Regions from separate parts of the Priestia sp. FSL R5-0597 genome, predicted to be linked through region 1. Evidence: riboswitches for the same ligand, from Rfam matches in the RefSeq annotation. Region 1 holds a riboswitch; each other region holds the start of a gene.
The links. A riboswitch is a leader RNA that binds a small molecule or an ion and turns the genes downstream of it on or off. The one in region 1 is predicted to bind cyclic di-AMP.
Positions count from the first base shown of each region.

Region 2: another riboswitch for cyclic di-AMP. It lies ahead of MKX72_RS19295 (potassium channel family protein); the one in region 1 lies ahead of MKX72_RS02305 (cation:dicarboxylate symporter family transporter).
Region 3: another riboswitch for cyclic di-AMP. It lies ahead of MKX72_RS20690 (APC family permease); the one in region 1 lies ahead of MKX72_RS02305 (cation:dicarboxylate symporter family transporter).

Region 1 covers NZ_JBBOUZ010000001.1:424,799-432,025, reverse strand. Annotated here, with positions in the region: gene MKX72_RS02330 (APC family permease) at 1-795, shown strand, start outside; gene MKX72_RS02325 (hypothetical protein) at 925-1,059, opposite strand; gene MKX72_RS02320 (EcsC family protein) at 1,196-1,987, opposite strand; gene MKX72_RS02315 (DedA family protein) at 2,012-2,617, opposite strand; gene ytvI (sporulation integral membrane protein YtvI) at 2,779-3,810, opposite strand; gene MKX72_RS02305 (cation:dicarboxylate symporter family transporter) at 4,024-5,283, opposite strand; cyclic di-AMP (ydaO/yuaA leader) riboswitch at 5,390-5,529, opposite strand; gene MKX72_RS02300 (undecaprenyl-diphosphate phosphatase) at 5,803-6,627, opposite strand; gene MKX72_RS02295 (hypothetical protein) at 7,086-7,227, shown strand, end outside.
Region 2 covers NZ_JBBOUZ010000001.1:3,663,274-3,670,500, reverse strand. Annotated here, with positions in the region: gene MKX72_RS19315 (S1C family serine protease) at 1-982, shown strand, start outside; gene MKX72_RS19310 (peptidyl-prolyl cis-trans isomerase) at 979-1,881, shown strand; gene MKX72_RS19305 (Lrp/AsnC family transcriptional regulator) at 2,170-2,625, opposite strand; gene MKX72_RS19300 (hypothetical protein) at 2,746-3,204, shown strand; cyclic di-AMP (ydaO/yuaA leader) riboswitch at 3,320-3,464, shown strand; gene MKX72_RS19295 (potassium channel family protein) at 3,589-4,248, shown strand; gene MKX72_RS19290 (TrkH family potassium uptake protein) at 4,252-5,571, shown strand; gene MKX72_RS19285 (YjcZ family sporulation protein) at 5,899-5,979, shown strand; gene MKX72_RS19280 (YjcZ family sporulation protein) at 6,169-6,255, opposite strand; gene MKX72_RS19275 (tetratricopeptide repeat protein) at 6,429-6,926, shown strand.
Region 3 covers NZ_JBBOUZ010000001.1:3,897,816-3,905,042, forward strand. Annotated here, with positions in the region: gene MKX72_RS20685 (cation diffusion facilitator family transporter) at 1-968, opposite strand, end outside; gene MKX72_RS20690 (APC family permease) at 1,078-2,904, opposite strand; cyclic di-AMP (ydaO/yuaA leader) riboswitch at 3,067-3,208, opposite strand; gene MKX72_RS20695 (N-acetylmuramoyl-L-alanine amidase) at 3,400-4,440, opposite strand; gene glnA (type I glutamate--ammonia ligase) at 5,363-6,697, opposite strand; gene MKX72_RS20705 (MerR family transcriptional regulator) at 6,781-7,188, opposite strand.

The sequences.
Region 1 (7,227 bases):
GAGCTATCATTTAAACCGTTTATAAGTGAATCGGCTTCTATATCTCTTTTATTAAACGGAGCAGCTATTTTATGCTTTTCTTTTTTAGGGTTTGATGCTGTAACCACCATGGCTGAAGAAACACTTAAGCCTGAGAAAACCATTCCCAAAGGGATTCTCATTATTGCATGTACGGGAGGCGCCTTATTTATTACGGTTTCTTACTTTGCTCAGCTTCTTTTCCCTTCAGCCTCTTTGTTTCATGATTTAGAAGGTGCATCGGCTGAAATCGCTTATAAAATTGGCGGCCAGCTGTTTCAATCTATTTTTGTAGCAGCAGCCTTAACATCAACTATTGCTTCTGGACTTGTCTCACATATGAGTGCATCAAGACTTCTCTACGCAATTGGGAAAGATGGTTATCTGCCACGGAGAATTTTTGGCTATATTCACCCTAAAACAAAGACGCCTGTTTGGAACGTAGTCATTATTGGTGGTCTCTCTTTAATTTCACTAAGTCTGTCTCTTGAAAAAGCTACCTCTTTAATTAATTTTGGTGCTTTAATTGCGTTCAGTTCAGTTAACATAGCGGTTTTTATCCATTATTTTATTCAACAAAACAAACGATCTCTCAGTGGATATATTTCATATGTACTTATGCCTTTACTCGGCAGTTTATTTTTATTTTTTATGTGGCTTAACTTAGAAAAAACATCCTTATTTATCGGTATTGTATGGAGTATAATTGGAATTATTTATTTACTGATTGCCAGACGAAAAAATACTATTACCATTCCTACTTTTCATTTTGATTAAGGAAATAGGCTTAACACACCTCGACATATTTCCCTAGAAATAATGTCGAAAAAAAGTAATTGAGACATAAACAAATCAATCCCATCTACACACGAACAAAAAGGTAAACGATCTAATATGAATCGCTCGTTACACCGCTGTTGATTTCCGTGCAAGGCTTCGCTTTCCGCGGGCGGCCGTTGAGCCTCCTCGTCGCTTGCGCTCCTGCGGGGTCTCATCTGTTCCGCTTTTTCCGCAGGAGTCTTCGCCTTGCCCTCCAATCAACACCTAGAGGCAACTAAATACATGAAAGCTACATTTACTATATCAATAAAAAAATCCGAACGTATTTGATTCTCAACTAAGAATCAAACTCGTTCGGATTTTTCTTCAACTAAAATACTTTCATACCAGCCTATTTTTATTTTTTAGATTGTGAGACTTTTTCTAAAATGCGTCTTTTACGGTAAAGCATCATTCCAACTTCTCCTATATCGCTAATCGCTTGTTTGTTAATATACGCCCCAAACACCATCCCTGCTATAGGAATCATTTGAAATAGCTTTTTCCATCCCAAGTTGTCTCTATAGGTTAGAAACACTTCTCTCCAACCTTGGAGCTGCTGCAAGCTCCGCGTTCGATTGCCGCTTGCTAATTCTTCTAAAATCGCACGCTTTCCTACAATATCAGAGGATGAAAACTGCATGCATTTGACCATAAAAATGCGTTCCTCTTGCTCAGTGGGATCGTAACCATAAGAAACAGCCACTTCTTGCAGTGTCTTAAGCGTAAGTCCCAATACAAAAGGAATATCAATCGCCAGTGTGAAAATTCCACCTACTCCGGTTGTAGCTCCTTGCAGCTGCGCATTCTTTTTTCGGACTTCAATAAAATACTCCGCCAACTCATCCATTTCCTGCAGAGATAAATGCTGAACATCCTCTATTGACAGCTGCTTATTTTCTTGTAATTGGGCTGATGCTTTCTCTAGCGTGGCAGACGTATTAGCTAAATACTGGCCTCCATTATCAACATACTTAGCAATTTCATCTAATAATTTTTCTATTTTTTGATGAATGAACTTTGGCGTTACTTTATCTAAAGCTGAAAAAGGCAAGCGAGCCAGCCGCTCCCAGAAAAAAAGTCCTTTTTGGTCTTTCTCCCACTTTTCAATTTTTCGCAATTCTATTCTCAATTGTTCATGCTCTGACATATCCTCACTCTTTTCCTCGATTTATCAGCTCTGTCCTACTTGTTTATTCCGCACATATTTAATGATAAAAAACAACGCAATTAAAACAACAATTCCGATTCCAATAGGCTGCATGTATTGAGATACAATCGGACCCACCTCTTTCCACTTAGGTCCTAACTTATATCCTAAATATACGTAAATAGCCGTTACTGGAAGCATCGCAACAAATGTGTAAATAGAAAACAGCCATACATTCATTTTTGCCATCCCGCATGGAAAAGAGATAGCCGTACGCACTCCTGGAATAAACCGTCCAAAAAAAGCGACCCCGCTGCCGTACTTATTAAAAAAGCGATCGGCAGCGTCAATTTCTTTTTCTTTCACCAAAAAATATTTTCCATATTTTAAAACTAGCGGTCGTCCACCGTAACGTCCCAGTGCATAAAGAGTCAACGGTCCACACACACCGCCTACTGTACCTGCAAGGATAGCCAGATACAAGTTCATATCACCTTGGTACACCCAATACCCTACTAAAGGTAAAACAAGCTCTGCGGGGACAAACTCAAACGTTAATGCTAAAATTACGCCAAAATAAGAGAGCTGTTTTAGCGCTTCAATTAAAGAAAGTAAAACCGACTCTAACAAAAATTCTCCTCCTCATGTCATTAAATCTAAGACTGCAAAACTATAATTTAGCCGATTGATAGATAAAAACCAACGCGACATAGTTTTTTCCTTTCCCTCTTTACGTATGACGTACTACAAAAGTTTCAATAAAAAAAAAGCGCTAGTTTTATCCAGCGCTTTTATAGTTTAAAGTTAATTTGAATAATACCTACTTTACGAAGAGCATCGTATAAAATAACTAAAGCCGGTCCTAAAAACAACCCGACAAAACCTAAAAGTTTAAATCCAATGTACAAACTAACTAATGCAGCCAAAGGTGAAATACCCATATTTGTAGAAAATACTTTTGGTTCTACTACACGTCTTACTACCGTAATGACTCCAAATAGAATAAATAAGCCGATTGCTAATGAGTCATGTCCTTGCGTAAGAGCAAAAATCCCCCATGGAACGAGCACCGAGCCTGTCCCAAGGATTGGTAAGATATCGACAATTACAATTAATAAACTAAGCAGCGCGGTATACGGAACATCTAATAGCCAAAGCCCTACATAAGCCATTACAAACGTCATGACACTTAAAATAATTTGTGCCTTAATAAAACCAACCCCCGCTTGGATAAGCTGAGTGATGACAACTTGTAGCTTATATTTCGTTTCTTCTGTTAAAAATGACTTAATTTTATTTTTAATAGCAGGCAGCTCAAGGCTGATAAATACAAGCGCTACTAAATAAATAAGAAACTCTAGTAGAAACCCAGGAACAGTAGCAGCAAAGCTAATGATGATTTCCACGGTACTTTTTAATAGAGAATCTAATGAATTTACGGTTTTTTCAAGCGTGCGCTCGATAGAAGAAATCACTTCTGTAGGAAGAGCGTTTGAATAGTATTTCCACTTGATAATAGTTGGATAAATCGCGGTTTCATAGATTTCTTTTACAAATGAAGGCGCTATCTTTGAAAGAGCAACCACTTGCGTAACGATTGTCCGAACAATAAAAAATCCAATAAGTATGAGCGAAACAACATATAAAATGAAGGTCATAAGCACTGCGTAGACTCTCTTCATTTTAAAAGATTGATGCAATTTTTGAACAATACCCTCAAGCGCTAATGCTGTTAATAAAGCAAACACAATCGGTAAACTGTAAGGGATTAACAAACATACGATTACTATCGAGGCGATGACCCATATTCGCTTTTTCCACATACTCTACTATCCCCCAACTAGCTAAGCTATCTCTATATTTATTGATAAAGAAAGGAACCAGTGACTGCTTTTATGTAAGAATAAAATTTGGATATATTTATACCTGATGTTACATATTATAGGGTCAATTTCCATAATAATAAAGGAATTATTATGAAAAAAGCTACTTATTCTAATTTTTTGAATAGAATAAGTAGCTTTTTAATTTATAAATTAGCCGGCTCTCATGACCTCTGTACCTTTTTTAGGGTCAAATTTGCCTTCAGATTTAGACATCACAATTGCTGCTAGTGTGTTTCCTACTAAGTTAACAACCGTACGTGCCATATCCATGATTCTGTCTACTCCCGCAATGAAGGCTAATCCTTCTGCCGGAACGCCGATTGTTCCAAGAGTAGCCAGTAATACAACAAATGATGTTCCTGGCACCGCAGCCATTCCTTTAGATGTAACCATCAATACCAGAATGAGCGTCAGCTGTTGAACGATCGTTAAATCAATACCATACACCTGCGCTAAGAATAACGCTGCAATCGCTTGATAGAGAACAGAACCATCTAGGTTAAATGTATAACCAATTGGTACAACGAACGATACGATAGCTTTTGGACAGCCCATCTTTTCAAGTTTTTCCATAATTCGCGGAAGAACTGTCTCAGAACTAGATGTACTGTATGCTAACAACAGTTCATCTTTCATATAGCGGAATAAGTGGAAAATGTTAATTCCTGCCCATTTCGCAATTCCTCCTAATACAACAAGTAGGAAGAAAATTAACGCTAAGTAAACTAAGATAACAAGCTTTCCTAATGAAAGAAGTGACTCTAAACCGAATTTCGAAACTGTTACACCAATTAAAGCAAATACTCCAATCGGAGCCACTTTCATTACTAGGTTTACCACGTGAAACATTGCGTGAGAAACGCCGTCAAAGAATTGAACAACAGGCTTTCCTCTTTCTCCAATTGCCGCTACTCCAAGTGCGAACAATACTGTAAAAAAGATAATTGCTAGCATGTCCCCTTCAACAATTGACTGGAAAAAGTTTGTCGGAACAATGTGTAAGAACGTTTCAGCCACTGACTTTCCTTCTTGCTGTTCGGATGTTTCAACGTATTGTGAAATATCACTCTTCTGTGCTGAATGAATGTCTACACCTTGTCCAGGGTGAAAAATATTAGCAATCAATACACCGATTACAATTGCGAAAGTTGTAATAATTTCAAAATAGAGAATGGTTTTAACGCCCAGCTTTCCGACCTGTTTACCGCTACCTGCTCCTGCAACTCCAACGACTAAACTTGAGATAACAATTGGAATAACAATCATCTTAATCAATCTTAAGAACAAGTCTCCCAGCGGCTGCAGGTATGTTACTACACGCGGATCGTTAAACCAAATTACTCCTACAAGAACACCGAGGATTAAACCGGTAAAAATCTGCGTAGCCAAACCAAAACGAATTTTTTTCATAGATGTACCTCCCCAAAGATGTATGACATTTGTATATACTTTTCTGAAAAAACAAAAAAAGACTATTCTTAAGAAAGAACAGCCTTTTACTTACGCTATTTTGGGCTCTTTCTCTCAATAAAGCAAACGAGGTTAACTGTCGGATTCGGAATTGAGAGTTTCCTACCTTTTGTAAGGATTCACCCCAAGGCAGCTTTACTGCCGATAATGATTCCCCCGCTCTATACGATTAAGCTTATTATTCAATTTTTATAAAATTAAAACGATCTATACGTTGTCATACGTTTTTTACAGTCAATAAAACTAAACAGAAGTCTTACTTTTACTTAACTTTATACTGCACAAATATTAATTTACTATTTTTCGACACGTTTTGTCAATACCCATGTTTATAAAACGCTTTCAAAAGACAATAATATATATTTATGCAAAAAAGCTATTGCAATGTTGCAATAGCTTTTTCTTGCTTTTTAAGTCTTTATCAGAAGTTTAAATGTCTATAAAATACGCTTATTTATTTTATAAAAATACAAAATATAGAATAGCCGCTAAGATAATTCGATAAATGGCAAACGGAACTAATTTAATGCGGTTGATTAATTTTAAGAAAAAGCGAATCGATATAAGCGCAAAAATAAAGGCGCTGATAAAACCAGCAATAAAAAACGGTAGTGCATCTGATGTGAAATACTGCCAGTTTTTAACCAATGAAAGTCCACTTGCTCCTGCCATAATTGGCACTGCCATAATAAATGTAAAATCTGCGGCTGCCTTATGGCTCATTCCAAGAAGAACCCCTCCTGAAATCGTTGAGCCTGAACGAGAAAAACCTGGCCAAAGAGCAATACATTGAAACAGTCCTATACCTAGTGCTTGTCCATAAGACATTTGGTCCACCGTCTCTACACGCGGACGTTTAGGTCCAAACAAATCTGCTAGAATCATTAATACAGCTCCGACCACTAAGCCAATTAGCACCGTATTTAAAGAAAACAAATGTTCATCAATGTAATCATCAAACAAAAGGCCTAACACTCCTGCGGGTAACAAACCAACAATTACCTGCATTAAATTTAAGCGATTTGTCGGTCCAATTGCAGCAGCTGGTTTTTTTCCTAATCCTAATAAATTAATAAAACGATCTTTAAAAATAACAACTACTGCTAAGATCGACCCTAGCTGAATAACAATCTTAAATGTATTAGCTACTGGAGATGAAAATAATTCTTTTGAATTTAACCACAGGTCATCCACAATAATCATATGCCCAGTTGACGAAACGGGAGCAAACTCTGTTAAACCTTCTACAATCCCTAAAATGATTGCTACAATAATTTCCCACATAAAGCTATGTACCTTGCCTTTCTTTCAAATTAATAAGCTTATCGCTTCGTTTTACATGCTCAACTATTTTCCTATTTTGACACTTGCTTTTTTATCATAATTGTTAAAACTATGAAATACAATGTGTATTTGCAAAAAGATAAGAATCTTTAATAATTTGTAATAAAAAGCTTACATGCTACAACCAAAAAACACGATATCAGCTTTTATTTATTTTAAAAAGCAGTCACTATGTTCAGTATAAATTCTGGTCCCTTAGCTAAAAATGAATCATCTAGACTATTTTTCTTTAGTGTGAAAAAATGACTAAATCATTATGTTTTTTCCATCCCCCTTTACTGTCATCTATCATTTTAATCCAATAGGGCTGACTTATACGACATATCCCCTAAGTAATTTGAAACTTTTTTCTCTCTTTTCTCGTATATAGTAGTATCTTTTTTAGGAGGCTTTTTACTATGAATGGAAATGTACGTACAATGAAATGGGTCACTGCTGGGTATGAAGCCTTGCTGGGAATTCCTTTAATTGGCGCGGGGATTGTTATGGGCTTTAGCTATACTCCTCTTTTTATTGGATTTATTCTTCATGCTATCACAC
Region 2 (7,227 bases), 3.2 Mb from region 1:
GAATCAGTCAGATCTTGTTTCAGTTGTAAATAAAGTATCAGCTGCTGTTGTAGGCGTGAACAATATTCAACAGCAAACAAATCCATTTTCTGGAGATACCCAAACGCAAGAAGCAGGAACGGGTTCCGGTGTTATTTTCAAAAAAGAAAATGGAAAAGCCTACGTTGTGACTAATAACCACGTTATTGACGGCGCAAGCGAAGTAGAAGTGTCACTTTCAAACGGACAAAAAGAAAAAGCTAAAATTGTCGGAGCTGACGCGCTAACGGATTTAGCGGTGCTTGAAATGTCCGACAAAAATGTTGAACAAGTGGCGAAGTTCGGAAAATCATCAGATTTAGTGGCGGGTGAAACGGTTCTTGCAATCGGAAACCCTCTTGGTGAACAATTTTCTCGTACGGTCACACAAGGTATCGTGAGCGCAGCAAAACGCTCTGTCCCTATTTCAGAGAATTGGAACGTAGATGCAATTCAAACGGATGCGGCGATTAATCCAGGAAACAGCGGCGGTGCCTTGATCAATTCTTCCGGTGAAGTAGTTGGTATCAACAGTATGAAAATTTCAGAAGACAATGTAGAAGGAATCGGCTTTGCTCTTCCAAGTGATGAAGTGCAGCCAACAATTGAACAGCTGATGAAAAACGGAAAAATAACGCGTCCATATATGGGGGTAGGTCTTCAAGATGTAGGTCAGCTTTCAGCTGCAACAAAACAAGATCAGCTAGGCCTAACAAGCGATACGTCTGAAGGAGTTGTCGTAACGACGGTTGAACCATTCTCTTCTGCTTCTGATGCTGGTTTACAATCAAAAGACGTGATTGTTGCCATCGATGGAAATGAAGTCAAAACATCCAGTGATTTACGTCAATATCTATACACAAAACGCAAAGTAGGAGACACAGTAAAATTAGACGTGTACCGAAATGGAAAAAAACAAACTATTTCTCTGAAGCTTTCAGAGCAGCAGGATAACAATGGATGAGTTCAGCACCGTTAAAGCTGCTGCTAGCAGTATTAACAGCGTTCGGATTTTTAACAGGCTGCGGAGGGAAGCATTCAAACACGATGTTTCCTTCTGTAGAAATTAGTCAGCTATCTTCTGCTAAAGAAGTGGCAGCGTATGAAGGAGGAAAGGTGACAGGAGCTGAATTCAATCGTTTTTTAGCAGTTGAAGGGTTCTTAAATCCCGATGCTCCGCTAAATGATACAAGCTACCGCAAAGAGTTGTTGCGGCAGCTTGTCATGCAAAAAATCTTAATTTCGCATCTAAAGACAAGTGACAGGGTACAGAAAAAAGTCGAGGATATGTGGAAACAAATCAAACGTTCATATGACGAAGATACAAGAAAACAAGGCTATGAAGTCTTGCACATTCGTTCTAGCGATGTAACTAAACAGCTAATAAATCAGTTTAAATTAGAAGAATATTTCCGTAAACAAATTACGTCTGATGAACTAGACGCTTACTATACACGTATTGAGAATGATGTAACGCGCGTATCTTTTTCGCAGCTAACTTTTACAACTTTACATGATGCCGAGACCGTTGCGGCTGAGCTGCAAAAAGGAACATCGCTTCAAGACGTTCAAAAAAAATATGCTGATGTCCAGACCATCAGCAAAATAGAGAATGATGATAATCTAAAGCTTTCGAATCTATCTCCCTCTTTTATAGATGTTTTAAAAAAACAGCACATCGGAGAGTGTAGTAAGCCCATTAAAATGGGTAAAGTCTATTATATTCTTATTTTAAAACAAAAAGATAAAAAAACGGAATCAGAAGTCAAAGAAGAAATGATGAAAGAACTTGTTTTGAATCATATCAACCGGTATATCCAGGATCAACTGCCAAGGTTTCACGTGACTTTCAACCTTAGGTAGTTCCCTTTTATATAGATTGATTGTTTTCAAAAAACAAGCAGGTAAAAGAGCTTTCTATTAATAGAGAGCTCTTTTACATTTTTAAGTAGACAGAAATGTCGGTACCTGATAGAATGAAGTTGTAAAACTTTCATTATTCGGAAAATTTATACCCTCCAGCTTTGGAGGGTTATTTTTTATGCTTTTGGACGAACAAAAGAGGCTAGGACAGAAGTAGTTTAGTGGAAAGAAGATCCGAACGATGAATCGTTCGGATCTTTTCGTTAGTACGGTGAACGTATGTTTTAATCACTTTTCATCTTTTAAATGACTCAATAATGCAGAAGACATCTCCACGTGAGAAAGGGCGATGTGTGAAATCGTTTTGGCATAAGGTGTAATTTCGTTAATAAATTGCTCGAGTACGTGCAGGTGAGGAAGCTGAAGCTTTGTAATGAAGCAAGCCTGTCCGGCGATGCGTTCACAGAATAAAGCATAGGGATACTGAGAAATAAATCTTTTAAAACGCTCGTGCTCTCCGTTTTTCATGGTTACTTCAATAAAACACGAGACGGGCAACTGCAGCTTTTCATAATCAATATCGATTGTATATCCTTTTATAATACCAAAGCTCTCTAGCTGTCTTACTCGCTCTGCCACTGAAGGAGGAGACAGGTTAATTTGTTTTCCTAGCTCTCTTAAGGAAAGACGGCTGTTTTGCTGCAGTGCCTGCAAAATCGATAAATCAATTTCATCAATTTTCAATTGAAAACCTTCTTTCATATTAATGTTTCATTTGATTAGTAACAGCAGATAATATGTTTTATTTGTTATCTGAAATCTCCATTTTTCTTACTATAATAATTAAAAAGGAGTGAGTAAAAAATGGCAAGAGTTTTGTTAACAAACGAAGAGGGAACAAATTTTGAAAAAGCACTGAATTTAATTCCAGATGTAAAAAGGTTGTATGATGAGCTATACGACAAGCTTTGGAACAGTGATATAGTAAAAAGAGAGACTAAGGAAAAAATCAGGCTTTATCTAGCAGGTGTTAACGGCTGTGAGACGTGTATGAGCATGTCATATGTAGGCGATAAGACGCTTAATCAAAAAGTGTTAAGAGAAAAAGAGCTGGAAGAAAAAGATCGACTGCTGTTTCGATTTATAGATGTATACCGAGTGCGTCCAAGGGATTTGACGGATGCTGATATGGATCAATTAAAGAAATTTTACAGTGATACGCAGCTATTAGAGCTTTTGGCCGTTATTAATTTGTTTGATCAATTTCACAAACTGATTGTCGGTTTAGATTTATATGATTTTTGCAGTTTGCAGCGCAAGTGATGTCTTCCCTAAAAATATCTTGACAGACAAAATCCACAGGAGTAAGATAGCTTTCGTGAAGTGAAACGTATCATGAATCGAATCGATTATTCTAAAAAATAGATCATAGACATTTGAATAAAAATCGCTTAATCCATTACGGAGCGGAGGACCCATTATTTACGCACATATTGTGCTCCGGGGTGAATCCTTAAAAAGGTAGGGTTACTCTTAAAACCCGAACCCGACAGCTAACTTCGCAAGCGTTTTGAGGGGGAAGAGTGTGAAAAAACACAGGAGCCTTCCTGTGTTTTTTTGCGCTTTTTTTAAGAAAAACATGTAATTTTTTAGAAAAAGTATAAGCTAAGAGAACACACAGCAGTTGAAGAAAGGAATAAATACATTATGAAAAAACAGTTTGCTGTATTGGGATTAGGTCGTTTTGGAGGCAGTTTGGTTGAAGAGTTTGCTAATTTGGATGTGGATGTGCTCGCTATTGACCGCAATCAGGAGGTAGTAAAGAAATATAGCAACTCAGCTACATATGTCGTGCAAGCGAACGCAATTGATGAAGCTAGCTTAAAAGGGCTAGGCATTCGTAACGTTGATCATGCTCTTATTTCGTTTGGAGACGATATTGAAGCAAGCGTGCTTGCAACGATGCTTTTAAAAGATATGGGCGTTAAGCAAGTATGGGTAAAAGCGGTGAATATGTATCATCAAAAAGTGCTGGAGAAAATAGGAGCGGACAAAGTCATTCATCCTGAGCGCGATATTGCGAAGCGGATTGCTCATCACGTGGTGTCAGAAAAGATCATTGATTACATTGAACTGTCAAAGGATTATAGTATTGTCGAAATTGTCGCTTCTAAAAAGCTTCATAATAAAACGCTGTTTGATTTGAACATTCGTGCCAAGTACGGCTGCAATATTATCGGCTTTCAGCGAAAAGACGGGGAAATGGTGATTTCGCCTACCGCGCATGAAATAATTGAACAAGGAGATATGCTGATTGTTATCGGACATAATCGCGATTTGAACCGTTTTGAAGAAGAAGGAGTTTAACTCATGAAAAAACAAATCATTAAACTCACTCCTCCGCAGCTGCTTGTCTCCATTTTTGGCGGAGGAATTATTATTGGTGCTCTTCTATTGATGATGCCTTTTTCTACTACTGAGCCAATCCGGTGGGTAGACGCCCTTTTTACATCTACTTCCGCTATGACAGTGACCGGCTTAGCCGTCGTAGATACAGGTACGCGTTTTACCGTCATCGGTCAAACGATTATTATGCTGTTAATTCAAATAGGCGGTCTCGGCATTATGTCATTTGCCGTGCTGATTTTTATGATGCTAGGTAAAAAAATTGGATTTAAAGAGCGTATGCTCGTTCAGCAGGCATTAAATCAGACGAGCGTCGGTGGAGTTGTGCTGCTAGTTAAAAGGTTGTTCATCTTTTCATTTTTAATTGAGTTTGTTGCACTGCTCTTTTTAGCGATACGCTGGGTTCCGGAATTCGGATGGTCTAAGGGGCTGTTCTTTAGCTTGTTTCATTCGATTTCGGCTTTTAATAACGCAGGGTTCGGACTGCTGTCTGATAACTTAGTTCAGTATGTAGGAGATCCTATTATTAACATCACGATTTCTTTTCTCTTTATTATTGGTGGGTTAGGGTTTACCGTCCTTGCTGATATGTGGGTGAAAAAATCGTATAAAAAACTAACGCTGCATTCAAAAATTATGATTATCAGCACGTTCGCCATTAACGTGATTGCCATGCTTTTTATTTTTTTCTTAGAGTACGGCAATTCGCATACGCTCGGAAATTTATCATTAGGAGACAAAGTATGGGCTTCTTATTTTCAAGCGGTAACAACAAGAACCGCTGGCTTTAATACAATTGATTTAGCTCATTTGCACGACGCAACGGTGTTTTTAATGGTTTTATTGATGTTCATTGGTGCAGGGAGTGCGTCAACAGGAGGGGGTATCAAACTCACGACGTTTGTGGTGATTGTCTTTTCTGTATGGGCATTTTTACGAAGCAGGGAAGATATTGTGCTGCTAAAGAGACGACTTCTTCCTCTTCATGTGTTTAAGGCACTAGCCATTACGATGATTTCAATTATGTTTGTGTTTGGGGCCATCTTCCTGTTAAATATTTCGGAAAACCTGCCGTTTGTAAAAATTATGTTTGAAGTTGTTTCTGCGTTTGGAACAGTAGGTTTATCGATGGGAGCGACTCCTGAACTTTCGTACTTTGGACGCGTGATTATTATCTTTATCATGTTTTTAGGAAAAGTGGGGCCATTAACGCTTGCGTTTTCATTATCTAAGCAAAAGCGTGAAGCCGTTCGCTATCCAAACGAAGATATAATGCTAGGATAGAAAAATCGCCTTCGATGAGGCGATTTTTTTATATTATTTATACGTTCAAGACATATAAGAGGTTACGCACAAAACAGTTGCGATGAATAAAAAGAAGGCAAAAACAAGAACAATGGGCAATTTGGAATGTCGGCGCATTAAAGCCCCTCCTTTTTTATAGTAAAAAAATCTCTTACTATATATAACGAAAGAAACAAAAATATGATTCACTTTTTTTGGCGAAATTTGAAGGTTTTTCTCATTGGAAAAATCCGCACCCCTGTCCTAAACATTTTGCCAAGCTGTTGCATACACTAAAAGCAGATAACAGGAAGTGAGGGATGGTACGTGGGAAAACAAAATTTTGCGTTAATCGTTGTGTTATTTGTTTTACTTGTTATTGTAGGTGCGTCTGGCTTTCGCTTTTAAACGTTAACTTTATTTGCGCATAGCCCCCGTCAAAAAGGGCATACTAGGCGGAAGTAAAAACCAAAAATTTCTTCAATATTGCCGAACAATGAGTTCCTCTACTCATTCATCTAATCGGTATGTAGCCATGCGAAAGCATGGTTTTTTTTGAAATAGGAGAGGATGAATGATGTTCATCCTCTCTAAAAATTAGTAGTAGCAAGAACACCCTACGATTACTAATAGGATAAATAAAACAACGATAAATGAAAAACCAAAACCGCCTTTTGCGCCCATATGTGTAACCTCCTTTAATAAAAGTCTCTATATCCTATGTACTAATTGGGTTAAGTGATTGAGAAATTTGCCTATTTTTTAATGGTAACGTTTTTTGTGAAGAATGAAGAACACTTACTTTTTTCATTTGCGCAGAAATCCTTTATGATAAAGAGGAAAAGGAGGGCAAACAGGTGGGAATACATGCACAATACGTCATGAATCAGCTAGAAGAGGGAAAGTGGAAAGAGATCAAGCGCGAAATTCAACAAGAAATGAAGAAAAAACCTCAAGCATCTGATTTGTACTGTTACTTAGCCGTTTGTTTAGCAAAGCAAATTGAAGAATCAATTATCTTTGAAAAAATGGTATTGAACTTAGAAATGGACCGGGCTCTTCATCAGGCATTAACATTAAATCCATCTTCAAGCTTGGCGCACTTCGTTCGAGGAATAAAATATCGGGAAACTCCGCTTATGTTTGGAGGGAATTACGAAAAATCGCTGTTTTATTTGCAGAAGGCGCAAGATCTTGGTTTTGAAGGGATTATGCTGCCGCTCGAACTCGCCAAAACCTATATTCAATTAAAAGAAATGGAAAAAGCGAAAGAACAAATCGCCTATGCTCGGGAAATCAATCCTACGCACGCGGACATTAAAAAAGTCGAAAACATGCTCCAAACAGGACGATGAATCTAAAGTCCTGTTTTATTTTTGATTTTCAGAAAACGTATGCTGATTTTCATAAAGGATTGCTTTTTATATAACAATAAGAATATTTATAAAAAATTTAAGAAGTGCATGTAAGTCGAACGACTTCTTAACTGCTAGATTTTCTACATTATTAGAGCGTTCAGTCTACATAGTTCCAAAAATAGTAAGAAACTATCAGCCTATGGATAAATTGTTAGAAAATATAGATAATTGTAAATGAATAGAGAGAAAAGTTAAACATGCGATTAACTAAAAAAGCAAAGGTATGATTTACTTTGCT
Region 3 (7,227 bases), 3.5 Mb from region 1:
TGAAGCTGTAAATCGCTTGTCACCCAGTCAGGAATTCCATCATCTTCATCAAATTCAATAATGACATCCGTTATTCCTTTTTCCTGTAAAATACGATTTTCGAGACGATCTTTAATATCATCCGCTTCTGCTACTGTTAAAGAAGGATCAATTTCTACTTTTAATTCAACGTGAAGCTCTTCTCCTTCTTTCATCACCATTAACGTTTGAATATCACGCACTTGTACATCTTGCATAACAATGGCGCCAATTTTCATTTCCATTTCTTTATCTGCTTCACCAAGCGCTCCAGCAGCGTTATCTAAAAATACTCGTCCTACTACAAAAAACATCATAAGACCAATTAGCATAGAAGCAATTCCTTCAGCTTGATGAAAAGGCGTAAACCGCGAAATAAAAACGGCAATTAAAGCCAATACGCCTCCTCCAGTGGCTACCAGATCTTCCATAAAAACAAGCTTAGTTGCTGGCTTTGCTTTCTTTAGATGAACAAAGCTTTGCGTAAAAACATTGACCTCTGCAGTATTCATTCCGACATCGTGCAAAATTTCTTTCATTGCCTTAAAGAGGACAAACATCTCAAGTAATACCGAGATGCCAAGTACTGCAATATTTAAAATAAAGCCTGAAGACTTCGTCGGATGAAGAATATGATGATACCCTTCTTTAATCGTTTCAAATGCCATAATTCCTACTACAAGAACCGCCCCTAATAAAACGAGATTAACCAATCGTCCAAATCCGTTTGGAAATCGTTTGGTCGGAGCTTTTTTGCTTAATGCTGAACCTATAAAAACAAAGAACTGATTTGCTGCGTCTCCTAAGCTGTGCATCGTTTCAGCAAACATCGCTACATTTCCCGTTAAAGCAAAAGCAATCCCTTTAATAATGGATATAATGGTATTAACTATAGCGGCCATCATGGCCGATTTATTTCCTTTTCGCAATAACTTAATTAATTCACTCATGCAATCCCTCCGTTTGTGCCTTTGATGAGATTCAATTATGGTTAGTGTATGTGAATTTAAAAATTAAAAACCTCCAACATATAAGTTGGAGGTTTTTAGTCATGTTTCATTATTTTTTAAAACGATAAGGTACCGTTGTAACGATTACGTTTTTACGGTAAAGCAAATGTGCTTTTAACAGCAGACTGGACTGATTATGAAGGATGTTTTGCCAGCTTTTTTTCGTGATGAACTGCGGAATAACAACCGTAATAGCCATATTATTTTCCCGGGCTTTTTCTTCAGCCATATCGATGAATCGAAACAGCGGACGCACAAGACTGCGGTATTGAGAGTGAAACGTAACAATACGAATATCAGGCTGCCACTTTTCCCACTTCTCTTCCATTCTCTTTTCGCTTTCTCGGTCAAAAGCAACGTGCACCGCAATAACGGTATCACCAATCGTTCTTGCATAGTTCAATGAATTTTCCACTACCTTTGTCATTCCTGCTACAGGAACAATGACCACACTTCCTTCAAGCTTTCCAATCTTTTCTCCTTGCTTAATACGAAGCTGCTCTCCTACTGCTTCATAATGCGTATGAATGCGATGAAAAATATAAACGATAACCGGTAAGAAAACGAGCACGGACCATACTTGTGAAAACTTCGTTGTAAACAAAATGATTAGCACCGTTAAGGTAATGAGGGCACCAATTAAGTTAATGGTTAGCTTTCCTTGCCAGCCGGCCGGCTTTTCTCTAAGCCATTTGACAATCATGCCTGTTTGAGAAAGCGTAAATGGAATGAACACTCCAACTGCATAAAGAGGAATTAATTGTTCCGTCGCTCCTTTAAAGGCGACAAGTAAGACAATAGAAGCAATTCCAAGAATCACAATTCCATTTGAATAGCCTAGTCGATCGCCGCGAATTTGAAACATTCTTGGCATGTATTTATCAGACGATAAGTTTACGGCAAGCAAAGGGAAAGCTGAAAAACCCGTATTCGCTGCTAGCACTAAAATCAGAGCTGTGGTGCCTTGAATAAAATAATAAAACCCATTTCGTCCAAATACACTCGATGCAATTTGTGATACAACCGTTTCATCTGCTTTTGGAGAAATGCCAAGCCAATAAGCTAAAAACGTGATGCCAGAAAATAAAACGGCTAAAATACCGCCCATCAGCATTAATGTATGAACAGCATTTTTTGCACCTGGATCTTTAAAGTTAGGCACTGCATTCGAAATAGCTTCTACACCAGTCAATGCCGAACAGCCTGATGAAAAAGCTTTTAATAATAAAAACAAACTAATACCTGGCACCACGGTACCGAGAGATGTATGAAGCTCAGGTGAAACTTGACCTGTCACTATTTTGAAGAAGCCCACCGCTATTAACAAAATAAGAGCAATCACAAATAAATAAACCGGATAAGCTAAGACAGAAGCGGATTCTGTTACACCTCGTAAATTTAAAACCGTAATAAAAATCACCAGCAAACACGCAATTACTACGTTATAGTGATGCAGCGTTGGAAAAGCCGAAGTTAAAGCATCGGTTCCTGCTGAAACACTCACGGCAACTGTTAAAATATAATCTACTAACAGTGATCCCCCAGCGATAAGTCCAGGATTTTCTCCTAAATTGGTTTTCGAAACAATATAAGCTCCTCCGCCTTGCGGATACGCATAAATAATTTGACGATATGAAAGAATTAAAGCCGTCAGCAGCACCAATACCCCAATCGCAATTGGAATCGAATACCAATAGGCAAGCACGCCCACTGTTGCAAGGACAATCAAAATCTGTTCTGTTCCATAAGCCACTGAAGATAAGGCATCTGATGATAAAATAGCCAGCGCTTTAAGCTTACTAAGCTTTTGATCGCCTAACTCTTTTGTTTTGAGCGGCTTTCCAATCAATAATCTCTTGAGAACTGAATAGTTCACGTAATTTCCCTCCGATGATTGCTTAGCTACTATTCACTGTTCGTTGCTAAGCTCCGTTACAAGTTCATGAATAAGTGATATTATCCCTAAAAAATACCTTTTTATGTTAAAAAAGCGCACAAAAAAAACACTAAGGGTTCTCAGCGTTTTTACACAGCTTAAACCTCCTCTCCAAAACGCTTATGGGGTTAGCTGTCGGATTCGGGCTATGAGAGTAGCCCTACCTTTTAAAAAAGGATTCACCCCAAGTGACAATGCACAAATTTGGGTCCCCCACTTCTGACGAATTAAGCGATAACAGGTCAATATAATTTTCGGTTAAAGGGTATGATTGATAACAAGTTTCTTTCATAACTATCCTTTGTTCTTAGATAATATACTCCCGTACAAATGGTTTGTAAAGCATTATTTTACGTAAACGATAAAATAGTGCTTAAGGCGCTTTTAAGGGGAAAACAAAAGGCCTTCTGCCTGCTTACAGAAGACCTGCTTTCTTTAACTTTTTGCTTTTAAAACGGCTGCTAGCTTGTTTTTCGTTTGAGGACCATAAATGCCATCTACATCATAAGGAAGATACACAAGCTGAAAACGTCTGACTGCATCTTTCGTTTGTACTCCATATATTCCGTCTACTGACCCTACTTTAAAATTAACCGCGTTTAATGCTCTTTGAATCTGTTTCACTGCTTCTCCAGAATCTCCTTGTTTTAAAATTCCATTGGGAAGTGGATATTGTTCAGAAGGTGGTGTTGGAGTAGGTGTTGGTGAAGTTCCTGAAGGAATAACAATTGTTTTTCCAACCTGTAGTGTTAAAGGATCAGAAAGCCCTGTATTCGCTTCTTGAAGCGCTTGTACTGTTATGCCGTACTTCTGTGCAATACTGTACAGCGTATCTCCTTGCTTAATTGTATACGTTTTTTCACCTGGTTCAGAAGGTGATGGATTTGGTGTCGGTGTTGGAGATGGAGATGGATTTGGAACTGCACGACGAGGTAAATTTAAATATACGGCAATTCCTTTTGCATACGATTCACCCATGCTTTTTAAAAAAGCTTCATTTTGAAGAAGTGCTGCATCGGCGCTCCTATCAATAAAAGCTATTTCAGTTAGTACTGCAGGCATATTTGTTAAGCGAAGCACCGCATAATTGGCCGATTTTCGTCCACGATTCGGATGATTATACGACAGCAGCGTTGGCTGTACTTGCCCGTGCACAATCGATTGAAACGTTTTACTAGCATTGCTAGCGCTTCTATAAACATAATCTTCGTATCCTGTTCCTCCACCGGCATTTACGTGAATAGACATAAATGCATCTGCTCCCCACGAATTAGCTTGAGAAGCGCGCTGAGATAACGATAAAAAAGTATCTGTGGTACGGGTGGTTTTAATCGTAAAGTCACTGTAAGTGCTATTTAAATAGCTTATTAAATATTGTTGAATTTTTAACACTAAGTTTTTTTCATACAGTCCATTCGCTCCAACTGCTCCTGCATCTGCCCCACCATGTCCTGCATCAAGATAAATTTTTTTCATATTACTTGTCCCTCCTTATTGTTAACATATGCATGAGGGAAAAAAGTGCTACGTATACTAGCCTACTTAGTGAAAAATTACTAAAAAAGGAGATTGAGACATAACGAAATCACTTCAAACTCAAAACGAACAAATGGGATAAATGCGCTAGTATGGATGGCTTGTTACATCGCTGTTGAATTCCGTGCAAGGCTTCGCTTTCCGCGGGGGGGCTGGTGAGCCTCCTCGTCGCGTGCGTTACTGCGGAGTCTCACCTATTCCGCTTTTCCCGCAGGAGTCTTCGCCTGCCCTCCAATCAACTTCTAGAAGCAACTAAATAGATGAAATCTACGTTCATCCTACCAATAAAAAAATCCGCACAATTCATCGTGCGGTTCCCTCCTCCTAACATACTTTTGGTCCAGATTCTATTCTGGTTGATTAAATAGATCAGGAGGGTCTATTATTTATAACGTTAGGACCTATTTAAAAAGCAGAACGCCTACAACAATGAGAATAATCCAAATTGGAATGCTTATCAATATCCCTATCACTAAACCTTTAAAGAAATTTCCTTCTTTCATTTTTATTACATTCCTCTCCAACAGTATTTTCTAACGATACTATGATTGGCTGAAAACTCTCTGAAGTTATACTGAAATACAGTGCAGAGTGAACACATAAACAATCTCACTATCTGTTATACACTACTTTTACTTATAGATTCAATGAGACAAAAAGCTCATCCTTTTTGATTCATGTAAACAAATTCTTTCTTGTATGTAACAAAACAATAAAAAAGCTCCCTGTAAATTATACGACAGGCAGCTTTTTTATAAACAAGCTATATTATTCAATTTACGTATGTAGAATGTTATTTATTCATTGTGAAAAACAAAAAAGTCGGAGAGAACGTACAAACGATCTCTCCGACTTTTAAAAATTAATATTGGCTCATGTATTGGTCACGTTCCCAAGGATGAACTTGTGTACGGAACATATCCCACTCGATTTCTTTCGCTTCAACGAAGTGCTCTGCTAAGTGTTCACCTAATGCAGAAACCATCACTTCGTTTGATTGGAAGCTATCTAAAGCTTGAGCTAATGTTGCAGGTAAATCTACGATACCTTCTTCAACACGCTCTTCTTTTGTCATTACATAGATATTACGATCGATAGGTTTTGGAGCTTCAAGATTGTTCTTGATTCCATCTAAACCAGCTTTTAATAGAACAGCCATTGCTAAATATGGGTTAGCAGCCGGGTCTACGCTACGTACTTCAACACGAGTTCCTACGCCGCGAGAAGCTGGGATACGGATTAATGGGCTACGGTTGCGAGCAGACCATGCAACATAACAAGGAGCCTCATATCCAGGTACTAGACGCTTATAAGAGTTTACAGTAGGATTTGTTACTGCTGTAAAGCTGTGTGCGTGCTTGATGATACCTGCGATAAATTGACGAGCAGTATCACTTAGCTCTAGATTACCGTTCTCATCATAAAATGCGTTTTGGCCATCTTTGAATAATGAAACGTTACAGTGCATACCTGAACCGTTCACACCAAATAATGGTTTTGGCATAAATGTAGCATGTAAGCCATGTTTACGTGCAATTGTTTTTACAACAAGTTTGAACGTTTGGATATCATCACAAGCTTTTAATGCAGCAGCATATTTGAAGTCGATCTCGTGTTGTCCAGGAGCTACCTCATGGTGAGATGCTTCAATTTCAAAGCCCATTTCTTCAAGCTCTAATACGATGTCACGACGGCAGTTTTCACCAAGGTCAGTTGGCGCTAAGTCGAAGTAGCCACCTTTATCATTTAATTCTAATGTAGGTTCGCCTTTTTCGTCTAATTTGAATAAGAAGAACTCTGGCTCAGGTCCAAGGTTAAAATCAGTAAATCCTAACTCTTCCATCTCTTTTAACACACGTTTTAAGTTATTACGTGGATCGCCATCAAACGGAGTTCTATCTGCATTGTAGATGTCACAAATAAAACGTGCTACTTTACCTTTTTCAGATGTCCAAGGGAAAATAACAAATGTATCAATATCCGGGAATAGGTACATATCTGATTCTTCAATACGTACAAACCCTTCAATAGAAGAACCGTCAAACATCATTTTGTTGTCTAACGCTTTTTCTAATTGACTTACTGGAATTTCAACGTTTTTAATTGTTCCTAAAATGTCAGTGAACTGAAGACGAATATATTTTACATTCTCTTCTTGAACTTTGCGGAAAATATCTTCTTTTGTGTACTTTGCCATCGTGTGATCCTCCCCTAAATCTCTATATAATATTTATAATCTATACCCCTCATATACGAACGGCATAAATATTGATAACTTTATTAATGAAAGAACCTGGACATATCTCCTTGATTTAAAGTTGCTCGATTAAAACGGCCTGCTTGCATAAGTTCTGCACGAAGCATTTTTCGCAACTCATCGTCCGTTAATTCTGGCTTTGCTGTTTCTGCCACAACTTTTTCTTCTTGCTTATGCCCTTTTTGCTCCTTTTGAAGATGAAACAGCTGTTTTACACCTGCTAAGTTTACACCTTGTTCGATTAGATCGCGGATTTCAAGCAGCTTATCAACATCGTTAAATGAGAATAGTCGTCGATTTCCTTCTGTTCTTACCGGTGCAACTAATTCATGTTCTTCATAGTAGCGAATTTGGCGAGCAGACAACTCAGTTAACTGCATCACAATTCCAATCGGGAAAAGTGGCGTATTTCTTCGAATGTTGTCACTCATTTCAGTTCCTCCTTTGGATTAACTATTTACATTGTATGC